Regions from separate parts of the Streptomyces sp. NPDC085460 genome, predicted to be linked through region 2. Evidence: riboswitches for the same ligand, from Rfam matches in the RefSeq annotation. Region 2 holds a riboswitch; the other holds the start of a gene.
The links. A riboswitch is a leader RNA that binds a small molecule or an ion and turns the genes downstream of it on or off. The one in region 2 is predicted to bind cobalamin.
Positions count from the first base shown of each region.

Region 1: linked by a shared signal. The riboswitch ahead of ACIGHB_RS16760 (ribonucleoside-diphosphate reductase subunit alpha) and the one ahead of ACIGHB_RS26380 (ABC transporter substrate-binding protein) in region 2 are both predicted to bind cobalamin.

Region 1 covers NZ_JBITTO010000006.1:78,682-81,762, forward strand. The annotation lists gene ACIGHB_RS16760 (ribonucleoside-diphosphate reductase subunit alpha) at 1-1,532, opposite strand, end outside; cobalamin riboswitch at 1,655-1,793, opposite strand; gene ACIGHB_RS16765 (GNAT family N-acetyltransferase) at 1,835-2,335, opposite strand; gene mctP (monocarboxylate uptake permease MctP) at 2,415-3,081, opposite strand, start outside.
Region 2 covers NZ_JBITTO010000010.1:178,582-181,662, forward strand. The annotation lists gene ACIGHB_RS26375 (iron ABC transporter permease) at 1-993, opposite strand, end outside; gene ACIGHB_RS26380 (ABC transporter substrate-binding protein) at 990-1,964, opposite strand; cobalamin riboswitch at 2,004-2,146, opposite strand; gene ACIGHB_RS26385 (Mov34/MPN/PAD-1 family protein) at 2,124-2,549, opposite strand; gene ACIGHB_RS26390 (amino acid permease) at 2,626-3,081, opposite strand, start outside.

The DNA.
Region 1 (3,081 bases), on a different contig from region 2:
GCGCCCAGGCCGACCGGGCGCCAGCGGGCGTTGGAGTTCCCGGCCTGCTCGGTCGGGTAGAAGTTGATGTCGACGACCCGGTCGAGGAAGGTGACCGCGGTGCGGACGGTCTCGTCGAGCCGCTCCCAGTCGATGGTGCCGCCGGACACGAAGGCGCCGAGGTTGACCGAGCCGAGGTTGCAGACGGCCGTCTCGCCGTCGTTCGTGACCTCGATGATCTCGGTGCAGAGGTTGGAGGAGTGGACGACCGTGCCGGGCTCGGCGGTCTGGTTGGCCGTACGGTTCGAGGCGTCCTTGAAGGTCATCCAGCCGTTGCCGGTCTGGGCCAGGGTCCGCATCATCCGGCCGTACAGGTCGCGGGCCGGCATGGTCCGGCGGGCCAGGCCCTTCGCCTCGGCGGCGCGGTAGGCGGCGTCGAACTCCTCGCCCCACAGGTCGACGAGCTCGGGCACGTCGGCGGGGGAGAAGAGCGACCACTCGGCGTCCGCGTTCACCCGGCGCATGAACTCGTCCGGGATCCAGTGGGCGAGGTTCAGGTTGTGGGTGCGGCGGGCGTCCTCGCCGGTGTTGTCGCGGAGCTCCAGGAACTCCTCGATGTCCGCGTGCCAGGTCTCCAGGTAGACCGCGGCGGCGCCCTTGCGGCGGCCGCCCTGGTTGACCGCCGCCACGGAGGCGTCGAGCGTCTTCAGGAACGGCACGATGCCGTTGGAGTGCCCGTTGGTGCCCCGGATCAGGGAGCCGCGCGAGCGGATCCGGGAGTAGGACAGGCCGATGCCGCCGGCGTGCTTCGACAGGCGCGCGACCTGGTGGTAGCGGTCGTAGATCGAGTCCAGCTCGTCCTGCGGGGAGTCCAGGAGGTAGCAGGAGGACATCTGGGGGTGGCGGGTGCCGGAGTTGAAGAGCGTGGGGGAGGAGGGCAGGTAGTCGAGCCGGCTCATCAGCCGGTACAGCGCCGCCACCTCGTCCAGCGCGCGGAGCGAGTCGTCCTCGGCGAGGCCGGCCGCGACCCGGAGCATGAAGTGCTGCGGGGTCTCGATCACCTTGCGGGTGATCGGGTGGCGCAGCAGGTAGCGGGAGTAGAGCGTCCGCAGGCCGAAGTAGCCGAAGCGGTCGTCGCCGGCGAGGTCGATCAGCGCGTCCATGCGGTCCGCGTGCAGCGCGACGAAGGCGGCGGTGCGGTCGGCGATCAGGCCCTCGCGGTGACCGGTGGCGACGGAGGCGGAGAAGCAGACGGCGCCCTGCGTGGCCGCCTCCTCGGCGATGGTGAGGGTGAGCAGCCGGGCGGCGAGCCGGGAGTAGGCGGGGTCCTCGGAGATGAGTCCGGCGGCGGCCTCGGTGGCCAGTTCGCGCAGCTCCGCCTCGTCCGAACCGGCGTGCCGGCCGCGCAGCGCGGCGGCGGCGACCCGGCCGGGGTCGGTGTCGGTGAGGTCGGCGGTGAGGTCGGTCAGGGTCCGCAGCAGCACGGTCCCGGGGCCGTCACTCTCGATCGCGGCGGCCTCGGTGGCTGACGGACCCGCAGGCGCGATGGTCACGTGGGGGCTCTCCCTCGCTCGGCCCGGGGCCACGGCGGGGGAGGGGCGGACGGGCACCCGTACGCGCCCGTGTCCACCGGCCCATTCCGCGAGGCCCGGACGTCATCGGCACCCGGAACGGTCGTACCAGGTGCACTGCCGGCAGGTGTTCGGACTCGCTCCGTGGACAAGGGCACACGAAGTACACCGTTGCGGGACAGTTCCGGATTCGCACCGGATTCCCCTGCGACGACAGCGAGGACGAGCATACATGTGGGGGGCGCCGATCTCGGAACCCCCCACATGTTGTGTCGGTCCGTGGACTACAGCTCCAGGGCGTAGGTTCGCAGAGAGTGTTCGGGGATGGGCTGCCAGTCCCGTTCCGGCGTGCGGACGAAGCCCATCCGCTCGTATATCCGGTGGGCGGAGACCATCTTGGCGTCGGTGGAGAGGACGAGCCTGGCGCAGCCGGGCAGGGCCCGTGCCCGGTCCAGGCAGGCGCGGACGAGCGCCTCCCCGACGCCTCTGCCGCGGGCCGCCGGCGCGACGACGAGCATCCGGAACTCGGCCTCTCCGGGGACGGCGATGTCCGCCCAGGCGGTGCCGCCGGGGGCGAAGGTCACCCCGCCGATGATCCCGTCCTCGGCGTCGGCGGCGACCAGTACCTCGCTCTCGCGCGCCCGCCGGGCCGTGTCGCGGAGCACGTTCAGGTAGAAGTCGTCCTCGCCGTACAGCAGCAGCCCGTCGTTCAGATAGGTGAGTCCGGTGAGGTCACCGAGTTCCTCGTACTCCTCGGGCCGTACCGCCCTGATCGTGAAGTCCATGGGCCTCAGTCTGCCGCGCGGCCACGCGAGAGGGGCCCGGGTTTCTCCCCGGGCCCCTCTCGGTGTGCGTGTGGGCGGCTCAGTGGGTGGAGGCGCCGACCTTCGGGAGCTCCGTGCTGACCCCGGCGTCGCCGGCGTCGGCCGTGTAGTCCGACGGGGAGGTCTCGTCGACGCCCTCGGGCGCCTTGGCGGCCCGCAGGACGAAGGTGAGGACCACGGTGACGACGAGGTTGAGGACGAAGGCGGTGAGGCCGATGTAGCCGATCTCGCCGATGCCCGGGATCTCCGCCGAGGAACCGCCGAAGTGCTTCTGGGTCGGGCTGGCGACGCCGTACGCGGCGGCGGTGCCGTAGATCATGCCGACCGCCCAGCCGGCGATCAGGGCCCAGCGGTGGAACCAGCGGGTGAAGAGGCCGCCGACCAGGGCCGGGAAGGTCTGGAGGATCCAGATGCCGCCGAGCAGCTGGAAGTTGATCGCGACGGTCTTGTCCATGGTGAGGACGAAGGCGAGCGCGCCGACCTTGACCAGGAGCGAGACCAGCTTGGAGACCTTGGTCTCCTGTGCCGGGGTGGCGTCCTTCTTGATGAAGTCCTTGTAGATGTTGCGGGTGAAGAGGTTGGCCGCGGCGATCGACATGATCGCGGCGGGGACGAGCGCGCCGATGCCGATCGCGGCGAAGGCGACGCCCGCGAACCAGTCGGGGAACATGTCCTCGAAGAGCTGCGGGATGGCGAGCTGTCCGTTG
Region 2 (3,081 bases):
GAGGACGCCGACGGGGATGTCCTGGGGCGCGGCGACGGTACGGGCGGCGAGGTCGGCGACGACGAGGGCGACGGCCCCGCCGAGGGCGGCGACGGGCAGCAGCCGGCGGTGCGAGGCGCCGACCACGAGCCGGGCGGCGTGCGGGACCATCAGGCCGACGAAGCCGACGGCGCCGCTGGCGGCGACCATCACGGCGGTGACGAGGGAGGCGAGGAGGAAGACGGCGGCGCGGAAGCGGGCGGTGTCGAGGCCGAGGACGGTGGCGCCCTCCTCGCCGGTGAGGAGCAGGTCGAGCGGGCGGGCGAGGACGAGCAGGACGCCGGTGCCGAGGACCAGGACGACGGTGGGCAGCACCAGGGTGTCCCAGCGGGCGGAGCCGAGTCCGCCGAAGGACCAGTAGAGGGCTTCCTGGAAGTGCTCGGGGCGGCCCGCGGCGACGAGGACGAGGGTGGTGAGGGCGGTGAGGATGTACGAGACGGCGACGCCGGCGAGGACGAGCCGGGGGCCGGTCATGGTGGAGCCGCGGCGGGCCAGCGCGTAGACGAGGACGAGGGCGACGAGGGACCCGGCGAAGGCGCCCGCGGGCAGCGCGAGGGTGGTGGTGAGCCCGCCGCCGATGCCGAGGACCAGGACGAGGACGGCGCCGGCGGAGGCCCCGGAGGAGATCCCGAGCAGGAAGGGGTCGGCGAGCCGGTTGCGTACGAGGGCCTGGAGGACGGTCCCGACGACCGCGAGCCCGGCGCCGACGACGGTCCCGAGGACGACCCGGGGCAGCCGGACGTCGAGCACGATGGTGCGGTACGGGGAGGGGGCGGCGCGCCCGGTGAGGGCGTCGAGCACCTGGCCGGGCGGGATCCGTACGGAGCCGAGCGCGAGGGAGCCGACCACGGCGAGCGCGAGGGCGGCGAGCAGCCCGGCCGTGACGAGGGCGAAGCGGCGCCGGCCGGGCGCCGCCGCCGCCGGACGCGCGGGGGCGGCGGCGACGGCGGTCATCGGCCGGCGGCCGGGTGGAGCTGGGCGGCGAGCTTGTCGACGGCGGCGGGGACGCGGACGCCCAGGACGGTGTCGGACAGGGGCATGACGGCGAAGCGGCGGTTCTTGACGGCGGGGACGTCCTTGAGGGCGGGGTCGTCGAGGAGGCGCTGCTTCTTCTGCTCGACGGTGGTGGAGCCGTAGTCGTAGATGACGATGACCTCGGGCTTGCGGGCGACGACCTGCTCCCAGGCGGCGTCGCCGAACGCCTTGGGGAGGTCGGCGAAGACGTTGCGGCCGCCGGCCCGGCTGATGAGCTCGTTGCCGATGCCCTTGCCGCCGGCGGTGAAGGCGGTCTTGTCGCCGCTGTCGTAGACGAAGACGGAGACGGGGTCGAGGCCGCCGAGGCGCTTCTCGGTGGCGGCGAGGGTGGCGCGGGCCTCCTTGTTCCACTTCTCGGCCCGGTCGGGGACGCCGAAGGTGCGGCCGACCTCGGTGACCTCGCGGTAGAGGTCGTCGACGGTGGGGGTGCCGGACGGGCAGGACTCGCCGTTGAGGCGGGTGGTGATGCCGGCCTTGGCCAGGTCGTCGCGGCTGCGGCCGTCCTTGGCGTCGAAGGCGGAGGCGTAGCCGCCGTAGACGAAGTCGGGGTTGGCGGCGAGCAGCGCCTCCTTGGAGGGGTACTCCTTGGAGAGGACGGGGACGGAGTCGTACGCCTTCTTGTAGGCGGGGAGGATCGCGTCGTCGAGGTAGGCGGTGCCGGCGAGGGACTTCTCCAGGCCGAGGGCGAGGAGGACCTCGGTGACGTGCTGGTTCATGGTGACCGCGCGCTTCGGCGGGGCCTCGAAGGTGGTGGTCTCGCCGCAGTTGGTGACGGTGTAGGGGAAGCCGGGGGCGGGCTTCGCGGTGTCCTGGGTGCTCGCGGGGCCGGCGCAGGCGGCGAGCAGGGGCAGCAGGACGGTGGCGGCGAGCAGCCGGGGGCGCCGGGTCATGGCGGAGGGCCTCCTCCGGGGATTTCCACGTCCCCGATCGGTGGTGAGAAGGCGGCAGGTCAGTTCCTGGCTCCCACACGGGGTGTGGTCACAGTGGCGGGACCGCGCCGGACTCGCACCGGCTTCCTGGTTCCTGCCGCCCTGAAGGTCGGGGTCAGACTACTCGTACGCCTCGACGACCTTGACGTCCTCCTCGGTCACGACGCCCTCGACGATCGTGTACGAGCGGAACTGGAAGGGGCCGGCGGCGTCGGTGTCGGCGGTGGAGACGAGCACGTAGTGGGCGCCGGGCTCGTTGGCGTAGGTGATGTCGGTGCGGGACGGGTACGCCTCGGTCGCCGTGTGCGAGTGGTAGATGATCACGGGTTCCTCGTCCCGGTCGTCCATCTCGCGGTAGAGCTTGAGGAGGTCGGCGGAGTCGAACTCGTAGAAGGTGGGCGAGCGGGCGGCGTTGAGCATCGGGATGAACCGCTCGGGGCGGCCCGAGCCGGCCGGCCCGGCGACGACGCCGCAGGCTTCGTCGGGGTGGTCCGCGCGGGCGTGTTCCACGATCCGGTCGTACAGGTCCCGGGTGATGGTCAGCATGCCGACAGGATAAGCAGACGGGCCGCCCCGCACCGAAGACTGGTACGGAACGGCCCGGATGCCGAGACGGTGCAGGTCAGGAGCGCTTGACGAAGGCGGCGCCCTCGGGGTTGCGGGCCTTGAGCACCAGGTAGGAGACGGTGAGGATCAGGCCCCAGACGGGGGCGCAGTACAGCGAGACGCGGGCGCCCTCGTCGACGCCCATCATGACGATGACCATGCCGATGAAGAGGAGCGCGAACCAGCTGGTCCAGGGGGCGCCGGGGGCCTTGAAGGTGGACTCGGGGAGCTCGCCCCGGTCGCACTTGCGGCGGTAGCGGATCTGGCTGACCAGGATCATGATCCAGGCCCACATGCCGGAGATGGTGGCGAAGGAGACGACGTACTCGAACGCCTTGCCCGGGGCGACGTAGTTGATCCAGACGCCGACGAGCATGAGCGCGGCGGAGAAGGTCAGGCCGAGGAGCGGGGTGCCGCCCTTGGTGAGCCGGGTGAAGACCTTCGGGCCCTGGCCGTTGAGCGCGAGGTCGCG